Linked DNA regions of Microbispora sp. ZYX-F-249. The protein of the gene in region 1 interacts with the protein of each later gene in a pairwise test. Links are inferred from orthologs where the notes say so. Each region holds a gene or a part of one and is shown in the gene's direction. Other genes may lie near its edges. The genes, in order: hemL and AAH991_RS39035.

What was found.
Region 2: the proteins of hemL (region 1) and AAH991_RS39035 interact in binary tests that used the Escherichia coli proteins (3 or more experiments, as listed by UniProt). The link is inferred for Microbispora sp. ZYX-F-249 from one-to-one orthologs.

The regions. Positions count from the first base shown.
Region 1 is NZ_JBDJAW010000004.1:276,416-285,934, reverse strand. Bases 1-2,835 are described here. They hold hemL (glutamate-1-semialdehyde 2,1-aminomutase), read left to right. Parts: upstream 1-687; coding sequence 688-1,983; downstream 1,984-2,835. Other genes in these bases: AAH991_RS07790 (MFS transporter), read right to left, coding at 1,965-2,835; AAH991_RS07800 (bifunctional DNA primase/polymerase), read left to right, coding at 1-642. Outside these bases: more of AAH991_RS07790, read right to left, coding at 2,836-3,200; AAH991_RS07785 (LysR family transcriptional regulator), read left to right, coding at 3,282-4,160; AAH991_RS07780 (Uma2 family endonuclease), read right to left, coding at 4,190-4,786; AAH991_RS07775 (EamA family transporter), read right to left, coding at 4,887-5,774; AAH991_RS07770 (LysR family transcriptional regulator), read left to right, coding at 5,976-6,884; AAH991_RS07760 (TlpA family protein disulfide reductase), read left to right, coding at 7,726-8,319; AAH991_RS07755 (cytochrome c biogenesis CcdA family protein), read left to right, coding at 8,312-9,043; cytochrome c biogenesis protein ResB, read left to right, coding at 9,043-9,519. UniProt on the Escherichia coli protein: Aminomutase that catalyzes the transfer of the amine group on carbon 2 of glutamate 1-semialdehyde to the adjacent carbon 1 to form 5-aminolevulinate.
Region 2 is NZ_JBDJAW010000079.1:1,182-10,755, forward strand. Bases 189-3,078 are described here. They hold AAH991_RS39035 (FadR/GntR family transcriptional regulator), read left to right. Parts: upstream 189-1,218; coding sequence 1,219-1,938; downstream 1,939-3,078. Other genes in these bases: AAH991_RS39040 (alpha-L-fucosidase), read right to left, coding at 1,990-3,078. In the rest of the region: more of AAH991_RS39040, read right to left, coding at 3,079-3,972; AAH991_RS39045 (FadR/GntR family transcriptional regulator), read right to left, coding at 4,273-4,980; AAH991_RS39050 (sugar ABC transporter substrate-binding protein), read left to right, coding at 5,303-6,382; AAH991_RS39055 (sugar ABC transporter ATP-binding protein), read left to right, coding at 6,395-7,960; AAH991_RS39060 (ABC transporter permease), read left to right, coding at 7,953-8,996; ATP-dependent sacrificial sulfur transferase LarE, read right to left, coding at 9,102-9,574. UniProt on the Escherichia coli protein: Transcriptional activator of the glcDEFGB operon which is associated with glycolate utilization, and encodes malate synthase G and the genes needed for glycolate oxidase activity. Also negatively regulates the transcription of its own gene.

The DNA.
Region 1 (9,519 bases):
GTGGGGGTACCGCTGGCCCGACGTGCGAAACGGCGTGCGCATCACGCGCCGCGCAAGATGACGTCGGTGCTCGAGTACGCGCAACTGGGCTGGGCGAGCTGTATGGGCGCGCATCCGCTGAGCGAGGGGGGCAGGGCGTGCTCCTGTGACCGGGTCGGCTGTCCCGACCCCGGGATGCACCCGCTGTCGCCCGCGTGGCAGATGCAGGCCACGACGGACACCGCGCTGCTCACGCGGTGGTGGAAGCAGGATCCGGACGCGAACGTGATCCTGCCCACCGGCAGGGTGTTCGACGTGTTCGACGTACCGGCCGCGGCGGGCCGTCCCGCCCTGGCCGCCATGGACGCCGCAGGCTTCGACACGGGCCCGGTCGCCGAGAACGGCGACCGGGTGCTTTTTTTCGTGGCGACGCGTGGGGCGCCCGAGGACGAGGACGAGTGGTGGTCCTGCAGCCTGGACGCGGGACCCGAGACGATCGACAGCACGCCGGGGCTGCGCTGGCACTGCCGGGACAGCTACGTGCTCGCGCCGCCGTCCACCACCCCCTTGGGCGGGGTCGTGAGCTGGATCAGGCCTCCCGACGGCCGTCCCCTGCCCGACCCGCTGCGCGTGCTCGACCTGCTCGCCGACTTCTGCGAGTAGTTCCCGGTACGGGAGCCGCGTGGGCGGGCCCGTAATCTGGAGGGCGTGACTCGCACGCAGACCTCCGAGGACCTGTTCGACCGCGCCTGCCGGATCGTTCCCGGCGGCGTCAACTCGCCGGTGCGCGCCTTCGGCGCCGTGGGCGGCACGCCCCGATTCATGGCCTCCGGCGAGGGCCCGTACATCACCGACGTGGACGGCAACCGCTACGTCGACCTGGTGTGCTCCTGGGGCCCGATGATCCTCGGCCACCGCCACCCCGCCGTCGTGGAGGCGCTGGAGGAGGCCGTCGCGCGCGGCTTCTCGTTCGGCACCGCGACCGAGGGAGAGGTCCTGCTCGCCGAGGAGATCGTCTCCCGGGTGGCCCCCGTCGAGAAGGTCCGCCTGGTCAGCTCCGGCACCGAGGCCACCATGTCCGCCGTACGGCTGGCCCGCGGGTTCACCGGGCGGGCGAAGGTCGTGAAGTTCGCCGGCTGCTACCACGGGCACGTGGACGCGCTGCTGGCCTCGGCCGGGTCCGGGGTCGTCACGTTCGGCCTGCCCGACACCCCCGGCGTCACCGGCGCCGCGGCCGCCGACACGATCGTCCTGCCGTACAACTCGGTGGAGGCGGTCGAGGAGGCGTTCCGCAGCTTCGAGATCGCCTGCGTGATCACCGAGGCGTGCCCGGCCAACATGGGCGTGGTGCCGCCCGCCGACGGTTTCAACCGGCGCCTGCGCGAGCTGTGCACCGAGCACGGCGCGCTGCTGATCATCGACGAGGTGCTGACCGGGTTCCGCGTGTCCGCCTCCGGCTGGTACGGCATCGACCCCGTCGAGGCCGACCTCATGACGTTCGGCAAGGTCATGGGCGGCGGGCTGCCCGCCGCCGCGTTCGGCGGCCGGGCGGAGGTCATGGCCGCCCTCGCCCCCGAGGGGCCCGTCTACCAGGCCGGCACGCTGTCGGGCAACCCGCTCGCCTGCGCGGCCGGGCTGGCCACGCTGCGCGCCTGCGACGACGACACCTACGACCGGATCGACGCGTCCGCCCTGGTCATCGGCCGGGCCGCCTCCGACGCGCTGGCCGCCTCCGGGGTCCCGCACCGCCTCCAGCGGGCCGGGAACCTCTTCTCCATCTTCTTCACCGACACCCCGGTCACCGACTTCGACTCGGCGCGCACCCAGAACGCCGACGCGTACCGCGCGTTCTTCCACAGCATGCTCGACCAGGGCGTCTATCTGCCGCCGTCGGCGTACGAGGCGTGGTTCCTGTCGGCCGCCCACGACGACGCGGCGCTCACGCAGGTGGCCGAGGCCCTGCCCCTGGCCGCCAAGGCCGCCGCTCAGGCCGCCGGCGTCTGAGTCGCTCCACCCTCGTGCCCGGCGCGCGCCGGCTTCGGGCGGGTGCCGAGCACGAGGAGCAGCGAAGCCGCCGTCAGCGCCAGGCCGTACCAGACGACGCTCGTGACGCCCAGGTGGTCGACGAACAGCCCGCCGAACAGCGCCCCGAGCGCGATGGACGTGTTGTAGGCCATGGTGTTGAGCGACATCGCGGCCTCGAAGGTGCCGGGCGCGGCGGCCTGGGTCATGGTGATCTGGGAGAGCTGGACGACGCCGAAGGAGACTCCCCAGACGACCAGCGTGACGATCGAGCCGCCCGGCCCGTGCCCGATCGTGAGCAGCAGCAGCAAGGACACCACGAGCCCGGCGCAGCCGGCGATGAAGCCGCCCCGCGGATTCCTGCTCACCGCGAAGCCGGCGGCGAAGTTCCCGGCCGCGCCCCCGGCGCCGTAGAGCATCAGCACCAGCGTGACGAACAAGGGCGTGGCAGACGCGCTCTGCTCCAGGTAGGGGCGCACGAACGTGTACGCGCCGAAGTGGCCGAGCACGAAGAGCACGACGGCGACCAGCACCAGACGCAGCCGCGCGTTCCGCAGCGGGAGCCCGAAGACCTCACGCACCGAGACGGCGTTCGTCGACGGCAGGGACGGGACGACGGCGACGACCGCGACGAACACCAGCGCGCTGAGCCCGGCCCAGATGAGGAACGTGGTCCGCCAGCCGTCGAGGCTCTCCAGAACCGTTCCCAGCGGCATGCCCACGACCGCGGCGACCGAGATGCCGGACATCACGATGGCGGCCGCCCGGCTCGCGTGGCGTTCCGCCACAAGACGCATCGCCATGCTCACGCCGATGGCCCAGAACACCCCGCTCGCGAATCCCATGACGAGCCGGGTCGTCAGGATCAGCGGATAGCTCGGCGAGACGGAGGTGATCACGTTGCCCAGGGTCAGCGTCGCCAGCAGCGTGGACAGCAGGACGCGCCGGTCGACGCGCCTGGTCCACGCCACGATGAAGGGCACGCCGAGCCCGGCCGAGACGCCGTACAGGGTGACCATCAGCCCGGCGACGCCCACCGAGATGTCCAGGCTCGTGCTCATCGGAGTGAGCAGGCCCACGGGCATCAGCTCGGTCGTGAGGAAGACGAACAGGCTGGCGGTGATCGCCGCGACGCCGAGCCAGGACCTCACGGCCGTGTGCGTACGTCCGCCGGGGGCGGCCGTTCTCGTTTCGGTCATGGGCTCAAGGGTGCGCGAGCACCGACCTATGAGTCCAACACATAGTTGTCATCATTATCGATCGATGAATACGATCGATAGGTGGAGCTGCAGCAGCTGAGGTATGTCGTCGCGGTCGCGGAGACCAGCAACTTCACCCGGGCGGCCGAGCACTGCCGGGTGGTGCAGTCGGCGCTCAGCCACCAGATCGCCGCTCTGGAGCGGGAACTGGGAGCGCGGTTGTTCGAGCGCACCAGCCGCCGCGTACGCCTGACACCGGCGGGTGAGGCGTTCCTGCCCGCGGCCAGGGAGTGCCTGGAGGCCGCGGACCGCGCGCGGGCCGAGGTGGCGGTGGCCGGCGGGGAGATCCGCGGGCGGCTCGCCGTCGGCGCCGTTCCCACCGTGACGGCCGTCGACCTGCCGGTCGTCCTGAGGGACTACTGCCTGCGCCATCCGCGCGTGCGGATCACGCTCACCTCGGCGGGCAGCGGAGAACTGGCCGACCGCGTCAGGCAGGGCGGCGTCGACGTCGCGTTCCTCGGCCTGCCGCCCCGCGCGGAGCCCAAGGGCGTGCGCAGCCGCCGCCTCGGCGGCGGCGAGCTGGTCGCCGTGGTCGCGGCCGATCACCACCTGACAGAGGGCGAGGCCGACCTGCGGAGCCTGGCCGACGAGCCGTTCGTCGACTTCCGCACCGGCCATGCGGGGCGGGCGCAGTCGGACGAGGCCTTCGCGGCGGCGGGGGTGCGGCGTGAGGTGCCCTTCGAGGTGTCGTCCGCCGAGTTCATGGTCGACCTGGTGCGTCAGGGCCTCGGCGTGGGCATGCTGCCGGCCGCGTACGCGCCGCGCTTTCCCGACCTGCGGGTGATCCGCCTTCGCGACGCTCCGACGCGGGTGGAGCACCTGATCTGGGGCGATCGGTCGTCCCCGGCGGCCACGGCCTTCCTCGAGCTGCTACGCGCGGATCACACGGAAAGCGGCTGAGCCTCCCGAGGGTCGCCGCTTTTCGGGCCTCACTTCACCAGTTGATCGAGATCCACCTCGACGGGGAAGGGCACCTGCACCGCGAGGTGCCCGTGGTGGATCCCCGTCAGTGCGTACGCGCCCGTGGCGGGATCCCGTTCGTACACGTAGGCGACGGGACGCCCGTCGGTCTCCTCCACCCGCCAGAAGTGCGGGATGCCCGCCTCGGCGTACCGCAGCGGCTTGAGTTTGCGATCACGCTCCACGGACTCGGGGGAGACGATCTCGATCACGAGATGGACCTCTCGCGCCTCGTAAAAAGTGCGCGCGTTGTCCGCCGCCGCCTCGGCGTCGATGACCATCAGATCCGGGCACGGCCGCGTCCGTTCCCCCAGCTTGACGTCCATCTGCTGAACGGCTGACAGATGCGTGGGGGCCTCCGCGTCGAGTCGTTCTGTCAGGCCGCGGATGAGCCGCTCGTGGAACCGCCGCTGGGGGGACATGAAGACGAGTGCTCCATCGATCAGTTCGACGTGTTTGAAGAAGTCGGGCTCGCCGTTCGGGCCCTCATAGGGCAGATGATCGAGGTCGTCTGCGGCCCACCCCCAGGGAGGCGGCGCCGGCCAGTACTCGAGTGCGCTGCTCACGTCGTGCACTTTAGTGTCATCCTCGTCACTCACGGTAGCCGTTCCACTCAATCTCGTGACCCTTCCCCATTGTCTCCCGATTGGCTTGCGAGGGCGAGGATCAGCGGGAGGCGGGGGCGAGGGGTCTCGCGGGGGCCGTACGGGGGCGGGAGCCGGCGTAGAGGAGGCCGGCGAGGATGAGGGCGCCCGCGGCGACCGTGAGGAGGGAGATCGGCTCGCCGGTGAACAGGGCGGCGGCGGCGATGCCGAAGACCGGCACGAGCAGGCTGTACGGCGCGACGACCGAGGCGTCGTAGCGGGCCAGCAGCCACCCCCAGACGGCGAAGCCGCCCAAGGTGGACAGGAACGCGGTGTAGACCACGGCGCCCACGCCCTCGGCCGTGAACGACCCCAGCGAGGACGCCCCCTCGGTCGCCAGGGCCAGCGCCAGCAGGGGCGGCGCCGAGACCGCGCTCACCCAGACCATGAAGCGCAGGGAGTCGGGTGGTGCGGCCCTGCGGGTGGCGACGTTGCCGAGCCCCCACCCGGCCGCCGCGCCGACGCACAGCAGGAACGCGCCGAAGGGGATCGCCCCCGACCTCGCGACCACGTCGGCCGCGATCAGGCCCAGGCCGCCGAAGGCCACCGCCGTCCCGGCGATCCGGCGCCGCCCGAGCCGCTCGCCCAGCAGCGCGGTCGCGAACAGCGCGGTGAAGACCGCCTGCACCTGGAGGACCAGAGAGGTCAGCCCGGCGGGCATGCCGGCGCGCATGCCGAGCAGCAGCAGGCCGTACTGGGCCACGCCGAGCGACGCGCCGGTGGCCAGCACCCACCGCCAGGGCACGCGTGGCCCTCCGGCGACCAGCACGGCGGGGAAGGCGGCCAGCAGGAACCGGAGGGCGGCGTACGTCAGCGGCGGATAGTGCTTCAGGCCCGTCTGCATGACGACGAAGTTGAAGCCCCAGACGGCGGCGAGCGCGACGGCGAGAGCCAGGTGGCGGGGGCGCATGGAGCAGGGGATCAGCGTGAGGAGGGGCGGCGGTCGCGGGTCTGCCGCGCCTGCCGCGCCAGGGTCTCCAGGTAGGAGGTCTGCTCGGAACGGGAGGGCTTCGTGAAGAGGCGGTTGAAAATTCGCATGGTCATATCGTCGCATCGCTAAACAGTTGAGCGCAAACAAGTTTTTCTAAGGAGAACGGTTTAGACTGGCTACATGTTGGACCTCAACCGGTTGAAGGCCCTGCACGCCGTCGCGGTCTACGGTTCCGTGGGCGCCGCGGCCGAGGCGCTGATGGTCACCCCCTCGGCGATCTCCCAGCAGCTCGCCAAGCTCGAACGGGAGACCGGCGCCGTGCTGATCGAGCGCAACGGGCGCGGGGTGAAGCTGACCGACGCCGCCGGGCTGCTCGCCGAGCACGCCGAGCGCATCCTCGCGCTCGTCGAGACGGCGGAGGCCGACTTCGAGGCGCTGCGCGGGGAGGTGGTCGGCAAGCTGAACATGGCCGCCTTCCCCACCGCGGCCCGGGGCATCGTGCCGCGCGCCCTGACCGCGCTCAAGAGGCAGCACCCCGATCTCGACCTGCTCGTCTACGAGAGGGAGCCGGAGCGGCAGACCCGCGAGCTGGTGCGCGGCGACCTCGACCTCGCCGTCCTGCAGGACTGGCTCAATCGGCCGATGGCGCTGCCCGAGGGGCTGTCGCGTACGACGCTGCTCGACGACGTGGCCGACGTCGTCGTGCCGGCCGACCATCCCCTGGTGAGCGCCGACCGGGTGCGGCTGAGCGACCTCGCGGGCGACAGCTGGATCAGCTCGACCCCCGGCACTGTGTGTCACGACTTCCTGGTGTTCCTGCTGCGCTCGGAGGAGCGGGAACCGCGGATCGTCTGCATGGCCGACGAATACCCCACTCAGCTCGCGCTGGTCGCCGAGGGCCACGGCTGCGCGCTGATCCCCCGGCTGGGCCGGGGACCGCTGCCCGAGGGCGTCGCCGTCCTGGCCGTCCAGCCGCCGCCGGTGCGGCGGATCTACGCGGTCTGGCGGACCGACGCCGCCCGCCGTCCCGCGATCCGCGCCGCCGTCGACGCGCTGCGCTCCGCGTGCTCCGAGCTGCCCGGCGGGTAGGCTGTCCAGGTCATGACAGAGATGACCATCGTTCACCTGCTCCGGCACGGTGAGGTTCACAATCCACGCGGGGTCCTGTACGGCAGGCTGCCGGGCTACCACCTGTCCGAGACCGGCCTGCGGATGGCCGAGGTGGTCGCCAAGGCCGTCGAGGGCAGGGACATCGTCACGGTGTGGAGCTCGCCCATGGAGCGCGCCCAGGAGACCGCGGCGCCGTCCGCCAAGGCGCTCGGCCTGGAGGTGGCCACCGACGAGCGGCTGATCGAGGCGGGCAACGTCTTCGAGGGCCTGCGGATGGCCGGCACCGACAACGTCTTCCGCGATCCGCGGTCCTACCGCCACTTCAGGAACCCGTTCCGGCCGTCCTGGGGAGAGCCGTACCGGGATGTCGTGGCACGGATGAAGGCCGTCGTGGACGACGCCCGGGCGGCGGCGCGCGGCCACGAGGCGCTGCTGGTCAGCCACCAGCTGCCCATCTGGATCATCCGGCTGGCCGCCGAGGGCAGGCGGCTGTGGCACGACCCGCGCCGCCGCCAGTGCGCGCTCGCCAGCCTCACCAGCCTGACCTTCGAGGGCGACCGGCTCATCAGCGTCGGCTACAGCGAACCCGCCGGGGCACTGCTCCGGGCGTCCGGTGCGCAGCCGCAGGGCGAGGCCGCGCTGTTCGACAAGGCCGGCGAGGCGCTCCCGGAGGTCCTGCGGGCGGGTCCGGAGGACGAGGAGACGCCCGGCCCGCGATCCGTTCCCGGCGCATGACCCGGCGAACGGGGCACCCGCATCGGTCGGTAGGCTTACAGCTCTACCGGTTGTAGTACAAGGAGAATCTCCTCCCGTGTCCGCCATGCGTCCGTCCGCCACGCGCGTGACCGTCAAGCGTCTGACCGCGTTCGCCGCCGCGGCCGCGGCCGCGACGGCCCTCGCCGGCTGCGCGGGCGGCCAGGCGGCCCAGCCCCGCTCCGGTGACACGCGTTTCGTCGCGGGGGACGGCCGCGTCGAGTTCTTCGCCGCCGCCCAGCGCCACAAGGCTCCCGTGGTCGAGGGGCAGACCCTCGACGGCGGCTCCGCCACGCTGACCGCGGGCAAGGTCCACGTGCTGAACTTCTGGGCCTCCTGGTGCGCGCCCTGCCGCGCCGAGGCGCCGGTGCTCAAGGACATCGCGGCGACCACGAAGTCCAAGGGCGTGGAGTTCCTCGGGGTCAACTTCAAGGATCTCAAGGCCTCCGCCCAGGCGTACGACCGCTCGGTCGAGCCCGGCTACCCGAGCATCTACGACCAGAGCGGCAAGGTGCTGCTGCAGTTCCAGGGCACGGTGCCGCCCGCCGCCATCCCCTCCACGCTGATCATCGACGCCCAGGGCCGCATCGCCGCCCGCGCGCTCGGCGCGGTCAAGTACGACGACCTGCTCTCGGCCGTCACCAAGGTGACCGATGAGTGACCTCGGCAGCACCGTCGCGACCGGATCGCTGCTGCTGGCCGCGCCGATCGCCGTGGTCGCCGGGCTCGTGTCGTTCGTCTCGCCCTGCGTGCTGCCGCTGGTCCCCGGCTACCTGTCGTACGTCACGGGCATGAGCGGCGACCCGAAGCGCGGCCGGATGGTGCTCGGCAGCGCGCTCTTCGTGCTCGGGTTCGCGGTCGTGTTCGTGCTCGGAGGCGCGCTGTTCGGCGGCCTCGGCGCGGCGCTGCACGGCAACGCCGACGTGATCACCAGGGTCCTCGGGGTGGTGACGATCGTCCTCGGGCTGGCCTTCGTGGGCGTGATCCCCGGACTCCAGCGTGACGTGCGCATCCACCGGCTGCCGGCGGCCGGCATAGCGACGGCGCCGCTGCTCGGGGTCGTCTTCGGCCTCGGCTGGACGCCGTGCATCGGCCCGACGCTGGCGGTGGTGATGACGCTCTCGGTGGACCAGGGCAGCGCGCTGCGCGGCGCCGCCCTCGCCTTCGCGTACGCGCTGGGCCTCGGGCTGCCGTTCGTGGTGGCGGGGCTGGCCTACCGCAAGGCGCTGCACACGTTCAAGGCGGTGCGCCGCCACACCCCGCTGATCACCAAGGTCGGCGGCGGCATGCTCGTGGCCGTCGGCCTGCTGCTCGTGACCGGGCAGTGGTCGCAGATCATCGTCCACCTGCAGGTCTGGGTCGGCGGCTTCAGGCCGGTGATCTGATGAGCGCCCCCGACGACCTCGCGTCCGCCGTACGGGACGAGCCCGCGGCCCGGCAGGAGACGCAGGAGCAGGAGCGGACCAAGCCGGTCGGCCTGGGACCGGTCGGCTGGCTGCGCTGGGCCTGGCGCACGCTCACCTCGATGCGCACGGCGCTGATCCTGCTGTTCCTGTTCGCGCTCGGCTCGGTGCCCGGCTCCATCTACCCGCAGCGGGGGGTCGACCCGGCCAGGGTCGCGCAGTACTTCAAGGACAACCCCACCCAGGCGAAGTGGCTCGACCGGTTCTGGCTGTTCGACGTCTTCAGCTCGCCCTGGTTCGCCGCGATCTACCTGCTGCTGTTCGTCTCGCTGGCCGGATGCGTGTTCCCGCGCGCGCTGGCGCACGTCAAGGAGATCCGGCGCCGCCCGCCCGCCGCGCCGCGCAACCTCCTGCGCTTGCCGCACAGCGAGGCGCTCGGCGGCGGCCTCACCCTGGAG
Region 2 (9,574 bases), on another replicon or contig:
TCACGTAGCTGGAGCCGATGGAGATGAGCAGCGTCACGCTGTCGGCGGCCGACACCTGGAGCGTTCCGCCGGAACTGGTGACGGTGCCGCCCTCGGCGACGGCCTTGGCCAGCGCGAGGAACTTGACCTGGCCGGTGATGCCCTCGAAGTTGCCCGAGACGCCGTCGAGCGCCACCGTCGTGCCGTCCGGGCTGGTGAGCGTCGTGCGCTGGGGACTGTCGAACGTCGCGCCGAATGTGATCGAGCCGGGCTTGTCGGCGGTCAGCCGGATGACGATGACCTGGTCGGGCGCGCTCGCGAACACCTCGCGCCTGTACCGCACGCCGTTCAGGAGATAGGTGACGGACGTGGTGGCGGTGGTGAGGTCCAGCTGGCGGTTGTATTCGGAGAACCCGCTGGTGCCGGGGAAGGTCAGCCTGATGTTGCCGACGGTCTGGTAGGCGAGCTGGCCCGCGGGCTTGCCCAGCATGTTCTGGTCGATCAGGGTCTGGGCCTCGGCCCATTTGTCCTCGAAGACCAGGCGCCGGATCTCCGGCAGCGCCGCCAGGCCCTTGGGATTGCTCTGGTCGTACGGCCCGCCGCCCCAGACCGTGTCCTCGTTGAGCTGGAGCCGCTCGGTGTCGACGTTGCCGAACACCATGGCGCCGAGGCGCCCGTTGCCGATGGGGAGGGCGCGCAGCCAGTCCGTGCCGGCGCCTCTGTCGTACCAGAGCGCCAGGTCATTGGCCGCGCGTACCTCCGCGGGTGCCACCGATCCGGCCCGGGCGACCGCCGTCCACTGCATGGGCAGCATCAGAGCCCCTGCTCCGACCGTACCGATCTTCATCAATTGCCTGCGCGACAGGTCTGGCATCTCGCTTCTCCAAGCGCATCGCGGCCTTGCGGACAACCGGCACCCGCGCATGGACGACGAGCTCGCGAACGACGAGACGAGGGGGGTGCGAGGGGGCCGGCGGCTCAACGAGGCTCTGTGTGGGGGGAGTGACCGCAAAGCTACAAAGATTTGATGTATGCGTCAACGGCCGTTATCAAACAGTCCAAAAATGGGCATCTACCGCCGCTTGCGGCCGGAAACATCTAACCTTTGGTTTGGTGGCGCCGCCCGCCGTGGCGGAGTCCGCCGGCACCCGGGGCGGCCGGCCGAGCGGAATACGATCGGAGCCTCGGGAAGACGCCCCCCGCATGAGGCTCCGGCCGGGACCGAGGGAACCCACTGCCATGTCACGCACAGAGGACGTAGTAGACAACATCAAGCGGATGATCCTCGACGGAGTGCTCCGGCCCGGCGACCGCCTGCCCGTCGAGAAGGACCTCGCCGAGTCGCTGGGCGTCTCGCGCGGCGCGTTGCGCGAGGGAGTGTCGGCCCTGTCGATCCTCGGGATCGTCAGCACCCGGCAGGGTGACGGGACCTACGTCACGAGTCTCGACGCGACGCAGCTGCTGGCTCCGATGGGCTTCGTCGTCGACCTCCACGGCCAGGGCGACCCACGGCACGTGTACGCCGTCAGGCGTCTGATCGAGTGCGAAGCGGCGCGGATCGCCGCCACCAGGATCACCGACGAGGCGCTCGGCCAGGCGAGGGAACTGCTGGACGAAGCGGCCCGCATGGTCGGCCAGGCGCCCCACGACCACGAGCGCCTCATCGAGATCGACATCGCCTTTCACCGCATCATCGCGGCCCACTCCGACAACCCGGTCCTGGTCGGCCTGATCGAGGCGTTCGCCAGGCGCACCGTCCACGGGCGGCTGTGGCGCAGCCTTCACGAGGAGGACGCCGACCGGCGCACCCACGACGAGCACGTGGCGATCTGGACGGCGCTGGCGGCACGCGATCCCGAGCGGGCGCGTATCCGGATGGCCAACCATCTCATCGGGGTCGAGGAGTCCCTGAACCGCCTGCCCGGCGACGGCGGCCCGCGCCGGGCAGGGGACCGCTGAGACGCCGCACGCCCTCCGCGCGGGAGCGCGGGGCGCGTGCGGCGGGATGGGTCAGACCGCGGTGATGGTCCATTGGAGGTTGGTGCTGGAGCCGGGTGCCCACAGCTTGACGTTGGAGCCGGCGGTGGTGGTGCCGCCGCTGTCGAGGCAGGTGCCGGTGCCGCGGTTGACGATCTGGTAGCGGCCGTTGCCCATGTCGGTGAGTTTCCATTGCTGGTTGTCGCCGCCGTTCCAGGGCGCCTGCTTGCACAGGGCGCCGCTGGTGGTGTCGCCCCAGCTGTCGGCGACCATGCCGTTGGTGCGGTTGACGATGCGGTACCAGCCGCTTCCCAGAGCGACGAGCTGCCATTGGAGGTTGGTGCTGCCGTCCCAGTTCCACTGCTTGAGGTTCGAGCCGGAGGCGACGTTGCCGCCGCTGTCGAGCACGAGGCCGGTGGTGACGTTGGTGATCCGCACGTAGCCGGTGGGGGTGGAGCCGCCGCCGAGAGTGGGGATCTGGCCGTTGAAGGTCAGTTTGACCACGTACGCCGGTGCGCTGAACGGGGCGGTGGACGAGGGCATCGAGACGTGCAGGCCGGAGCCGTCCTGGGTGCGGCCGGGCAGGGTGACGTACTGACCCGCGGCGGAGCCGAGCAGCTGCACCGAGGCGAGGTTGCTCAGGTTGATCCGGTTGGCGCCCAGGGTCGTGATGTGCAGTGTGGCGCCGGGCCAGCCCAGGACGGTGGCGTACAGGACCGTGTTGTCCTTGCTGCGGGTGAAGCGGATGTCGGTGTTGGTCCCCGCCCGTGGTGTGGTGAAGGAGCCGCCGCCCATCTGCGTCGGCCCCTCTCCGTAGACGGTCCAGGCGCGGGTCGAGTAGACGGACTCGCCGAAGCGCTTGAGGTAGTCGCCGATGCCCAGCAGGATCGACCGCTGCCCGGAGGGGATGGTGCCGTCGGCCATCGGGGCGATGTTCAGCAGCATGGTGCCGTTCTTGCTGACCCGGTCGATGAGGGAGTGCAGCATGGCGTTGAGGGAGTAGTAGCCGATGCCGTTGGTGTAGCACCAGCTGGAGCTGGAGATGCTGTCGTCGGTGAGCCAGTAGGGGGTCTGGACGGCGGCGGGTCCGCCGCGCTCGTAGTCGAAGACCTCGCCCCGGGTGTTGAACCCGTCCTTGTACGTCGCGACGACGTCCTTGTTCCAGGCGACCGCCTGGTTGTAGTAGTACGCGAGGAAGGCCAGCCGCCGGGACTCGTCGAGACGGCTGAGGTTGAAGTCCTGCCAGATGATGTCGGGCTGGTAGCCGTCGATGACCTCTTTGAGCTTGTCGTACCACAGCTGCTGTTCGTCGGCGAAGCCGAGCTGGCCGTACAGCTTCTTGAGCGAGGTGGAGGACTGGGACGGCGCCCACTGGTAGAAGCCGGTGAAGTTGTAGGCGTGGTGCATCGCCACCAGCAGCTTCAGGCCTTTGGCCCGGATGGCGTCGGCGTGCAGGCGCAGCAGGTCGAGCCTGGGCCCGGTGGCGACGGAGTTCCACTCGTTGACCCTGCTGTTCCACATGGAGTAGCCGTCGTGGTGCTCGGCCACCGGGCCGGCGAATCTCGCGCCGGCGTCGGCGAACAGTTGCGCCCACTCGTTGGGGTCGAAGTTGCCTCCGGCGGACTTCAGCTTCGGTGCGAACTGCACCCAGTTGCCGGCTTTGTCCCGGGCGCCGTTGATGAAGTTGTGGTACGGCCACGCTGACGGGTCGCCGTAGACGCTCTTGTGGTGGTTGTTCTCGTTCGACCCGTTGTTGTACATGTTGCGCGGGTACCACTCGTTGGCGAACGCCGGGACGCTGAACACGCCCCAGTGGAAGTAGACGCCGAATTTGGCGTCCTGGAACCACTCGGCGGCCGGCGGGTGCTGGTCGACCGACGACCAGTTCGGGCTGTAGCTCTGCGGCCCGGCGGTGGCCCAGGCCGGGTTCACCTTGAGCATGCCGGCGGCGGTGCCGAGGCCCGTCGCGATGAGCAGCTGCCTGCGGCTGAACCGGAACGACGATGACGAGGACATGTGGGGAACCTCTCTGGAGCGGGGGGAGCTCTGCTGGGGGCGTTCCCGACCGGCCGGTGGACCTCGCCGGCCGTGCGTGGGGTGGACGTCCCGCATGCCGGGGACGTGCACCTCGCGGCTGTGCCGCCGCGCACGACGACTTTCACCACGTGGACATGGGATGTTTGTAAGTCAACGTCGGCGATCTGTCCAGGCTTCTCGCCGGATCGCGGACGTGGGCGCGCAGACAACCCATGTCTGTGCTGTCGGTGCCGTCTCGTGAGGGGTCTGTACGTTTCATGCCCCAGCCACGACCGAGGGTCAGGGAACCGCGGGAGTCTCGCTGAGGGAGTGACCGAGGTTTTCGCGCAGCCAGGTCTCGGTGGTGCCGACGTGGATGAGGGCGGCGGCGTGCGCGAGTGGGGCGTCGCGGTGGGCGAGGGCGCGGTAGATGGCGGCGTGTTCGGTGATGGTGCGGTCGGCGGCGTTGGCTTCGGCGAGGCCGCGCCAGACGCGGGAGCGGAGGGTCCGGCCGGCGATGCCGCCGAGCAGGGCCGACAGTGATTTGTTGCCGGTGGCGTCGAACACGGCGCGGTGGAAGGCGTCGTCGTGGTGCGTGAGGGCTTCGACGTCGTCTCGAGCGTCGATCATGGCGTTGAGGTGGCGTTCGACTTGGGCGAGTTGGGCGGGGGTGATGCGGGTGGCGGCCAGTCCGGTGGCGATGGGTTCGAACAGGCGCCGGACTTCGGTGATTTCCAGGAGGTCGTCGCCGCGCATCATCTCGACGGCGAGGCCGACGCCTTCGAGGAGCAGATCGGGGGTGAGGCTGGTGACGTAGGTGCCGTCGCCTCTGCGTACTTCGAGTACGCGGGTGGTGACGAGGGAGCGGACGGCCTCCCTGAGGAGGTTGCGGGACAGGCCCAGTTCGGCGGCGAGTTCCTGTTCCGGGGGCAGCCGGGCGCCCGGGGGGAGGGTTCCGTCCTTGATGAGCTGCCTGATGCGTTCGATCGCCTGCTCGGACAACGACATAGGAGGATTCTGGTCCCTCCGGGCCGCAAATCCGCACGCGCCCCGTTGTCCGGAGGGCTGGACATGCGATGTATCGGCCTTCCTCCCGACCGTGGACGCACCCGATTCGTCGGACCCTTCGTGCACGAGTGCGAGGGATTTTCGTGATTCTTCCCTAGGGTCTGGACACTGACCGGGGTTTGGTCATAGAAAGACATCCCATGTCCTGTCGGTGATGAGCTCGCTTCGGGCGAACTCGCCGGAGCCCGCGCGTCGCGCTCCGGTCCTGTCCGAGCGCGGCGCGGTCAGCGGCGGCACCCGTGGTGCTTCAAAAGGAGAAACGATGGTACGCAGACGGTTCGCGCTCGCCGCGGCCTTGACCTTATCGGGGTGCCTCGCCGTGGCCTGCGGCGGGAACAACGGGAGCAGCGGAAGCGGCGGCTCCGGCGGCGACGCCGCGGCGAAGCCGGTCATCGGCGTGGACTACCCGCGTTCGGACACCGACTTCTGGAACTCCTACATCAGCTACGTGCCGAAGTCCGCCGGCGAGCTGGGCGCGGACACCAAGACCACCAACTCCCAGAACGACATCGCGAAGCTCACCTCCAACGTGCAGACCCTGGTCGGGCAGGGCGTGAAGGCCGTGGTCATGGCGCCGCAGGACACCGCCGCCGTGGCCCCCACACTGCAGCAGCTCGAGAACAAGAAGATCCCCGCCGTGCTGGTGGACACGCGGCCCGACACGGGGAACGCCTTCATGGTCGTCCGCGCCGACAACCGCGCGTACGGCGAGAAGGCCTGCCGCTTCCTGGGCGAGAAGCTTCAGGGCAAGGGCAAGGTGGTCATGCTGGAGGGCGACCTGGCCTCGATCAACGGCCGGGACCGCACCGAGGCGTTCAACGACTGCATGAAGCAGAACTACCCCGGCATCAAGGTGTTCGGCGAGGCGACGAACTGGGACGGCGCCGTGGCCTCGCAGAAGCTCTCCACGGTCCTGACCGCGAACCCGGACGTCAAGGGCGTCTACATGCAGTCGAGCTTCGCCCTCGCGGGCACGCTGCAGGTGCTGAAGCAGCGCGACCTGCTGGTGCCGCCGGACGACCCCAAGCACGTCTTCGTGGTCTCTAACGACGGTATCCCGCAGGAGCTCAAGGACATCGCCGCCGGGAACATCGACGCCACCGTCTCCCAGCCGGCGGACCTGTACGCCAAGTGGGCGCTGTCGTACGCGAAGGCCGCGATCGAGGGCAAGACCTTCCAGCCGGGCAAGACCGATCACGACAGCACCATCATCGAGGTGCGGCCCGGCCTGCTGGAGGACCAGCTGTCCGCGCCGCTCGTCACCGCCGACGGCGGCACCTACGGCGGGATCCCCAGCGTGAAGCACGATGACAAGTCGCTGTGGGGCAACAACCTGAGCTGAGAGGGCGTGGCCATGGAAGAGTTCGCGGGAGGGCCCGCGAGCCCTCCACCCGCCCGTGACGACGGGCGGACCCGCACGGGCGCGCCCGTCGCCGAGGCGGAGCGCATCACCAAGAGATACGGCGAGACGGTGGCGCTCGACCGGGCGCACATCACGATCAATCCGGGGGAGACGCACGCCCTCGTCGGCCGCAACGGCGCGGGCAAGTCGACCCTGGTCTCCATCCTGACGGGACTGCAGGCGCCCGACGACGGCGAGGTCCGCTTCGCCGGGGCCCCCGCCCCGCGGCTCGCGGACCGCGACGCCTGGCGGGAGCGGGTCGCCTGCGTCTACCAGAAGTCCACGATCATCCCTGAGCTGACCGTGGCGGAGAACCTCTACCTGAACCGGCACGACCGCAACCGGTTCGGGCTGGTCGGCTGGAAGGGCCTGTGGCGCAAGGCGGCCGAGCTGCTGGAGGCCTGGTCGGTGGACGTCGACGTCCGCCGGCCGGCCGGGGAGCTCGGAGTGGAGCAGCGGCAGTTCGTGGAGATCGCCCGGGCGCTGTCGTTCGGCGCGCGGTTCATCATCCTCGACGAGCCCACCGCCCAGCTCGACGGCGCGGCGATCGCCCGTCTGTTCGACCGGATGCGGGCGATGCGCGAGCAGGGAATCACCTTCCTGTTCATCAGCCACCACCTGCAGGAGATCTACGAGATCTGCGACACGGTCACCGTCTACCGGGACGCCCGGCACATCCTCACCGCGCCGGTGGCGGAGCTGCCGCAGGGCGAGCTGGTGGCGGCGATGACCGGTGAGGCGGCGGGCCTGCGGGAGCACGCCGTCCGCCCGCCGGTCGCGGCGCAGGCCCCGGTGGTCCTCGACGTACGGGGCCTGTCGGACGGCGACGTCTACCGGGACGTCGACATCCAGGTCCGGGCCGGCGAGATCGTGGGGCTGGCGGGCCTGGGCGGCAGCGGGAAGACCGAGCTCGCCGAGACCTTCGTCGGGCTGCGTGCGCCCCGGGAGGGAACCCTGGAGGTCGCCGGGAGCCGCCCCCGCCCCGGGAGCGTGCCGGAGTCGCTGGCCGCCGGGGTGGGCTTCGTGCCCCGGGACCGCCACCAGCAGGGGCTCGTCCCCCTGATGTCGATCGCGGACAACGCCACGATGACCGTGCCCGAGCGGCTCGGTCAGGCGGGCTTCGTCAGCGGCCGCCGCAGGGACGCGCTGGCCCGCGACATGATCGAAAACCTTGCGATCAAGACACCCGGCCCGGAGCTCCCCGTCTCCGGGCTGTCCGGCGGCAACCAGCAGAAGGTCGTCATGGCCCGGGCCCTGGCGAACGATCCCCGGCTGCTCGTGCTGATCACGCCGACGGCGGGGGTCGACGTCCGGTCGAAGGAGTTCCTGCTCGGAAAGGTGGAGGAGATCGCCGACAGCGGGACCGGCGTCGTGATCGCCTCCGATGAACTGGACGACCTGCGCCTGTGCAACCGGGTGCTGGTGATGTTCCACGGCCGCGTCGTCGCGGAACTGGCCGCCGGCTGGCACGACCACGAGATGGTGGCCGCCATGGAAGGAGTCGACCTCGATGCCTGAGACCACCGCCGCACACACCACGGCGGGACATCCGCCGAGCCCGCCCCCGGAGGAGCCGGGACGGCGGCGCCCGGCGATCCCCCTGGCGCGGCTGCGGGACTTCGCGCTGGTGCCCGCGGTCATCGTGATCGCGATCGTCGGGCAGATCGTCAACCCGATCTTCCTGCAGAGCGACAACCTGATCAACATCCTGCAGACGATGTCGGAGATCTCGCTCCTCGTCCTGGCGCAGACGCTCGTGCTGATCGCGGGCAGGATGGACCTGTCGCTGGAGTCGACCTTCGGGCTGGCGCCCGGCGTCGCCGCCTGGCTGACGGTCGCCAGCGGAACGGGGGCCGGGCTCGGGCTGCTGCCCGGCGCTTGGGGGATTCCCATCACCCTCGCGGTGGGGGTGCTGGTCGGAGTGGTGAACTCGCTGTTCATCGTCCGCTTCGGGCTCAACGGCTTCATCGTCACCCTCGGCATGCTCATCGTGCTGCGCGGCCTGCTCACCGGTATCTCCGGCGGGCAGACCTTCTTCAACCTCCCCGACTCGATGACCTACTTCGGCTCCACGATGTGGCTCGGCGTGCCGGCGTCGATCTGGATCTGCCTGCTGCTGTTCGCGGGCGGCATCGTGGTGATGGGCTTCACCCGGTTCGGCCGGGCGCTCTACGCGATCGGCGGCAACGTCGACGCCGCCAAGGCGGCCGGCATCCGCACCGACCGGGTCCTGTGGATCACGCTGATCTCCGCCAGCCTGCTGGCCGCGATCGGCGGCCTCCTGCTGACGGGCCGGCTCGCCTCCGTCGCCGCCGCGCAGGGCGACGGCGCGATCTTCACGGTGTTCGCGGCCGCGGTCATCGGCGGGGTCAGCCTCAACGGCGGCAAGGGCACCGTGTTCGGCGCGTTCACCGGCATCCTGCTGCTGTACATGATCCAGAACGTCCTGACTCTCGCGGGCGTCCCCGCGCAGTGGATCCAGGCGCTCAACGGGGCGATCATCCTCACCGCGCTCGCGATCTCCCGCCTCACCGGCGGCAAATCGCAGGACTGACGGGTTGCGGCGGCCCGGGCTTCGTACGGGCCCGGGCCACCGGCATCCGCGCAGATCCCGACGTCCGGCCGGTCAGGAGGCGGTACTGAGGGGAGCGGCGGCGGGTTACGAGGGGAGCAGCGGCAGCAGCGCGTTGAGGCGCCCGGACGCGAAACCGGACAGGTCCAGCGAGCAGAACGTGAAGCCGGCGCCGCGGACCGCGGCGTCGACGCGCTCGCGCAGGTCACACGCGCGCGGGATCTCGGCCTGCGGCACCTCGATCCGGGCGAGTGTGCCGCCGGCGTGGGCGCGCACCCGGCACACCGGGAAGCCGAGGTCGCGCAGCGCGGCCTCGGCGGTCTCGATCCTGCGCAGGACCTCCGGGGTGACCGGATCGCCGTAGCTGACCCGCGAGGCCAGGCAGGGCGCGGCGGGCTTGTCGGCGGTGACGAGGCCGAGCTCCCGGCTGAGCGCACGGACGCCGGCCTTGGTCAGGCCGGCGTCCACCAGCGGTGTGACGGCCCCGCGCTCGGCCGCGGCCCGCTGGCCGGGCCGGTGGTCGCCGAGGTCGTCGAGGTTGGTGCCGAGCGCGATCCGGG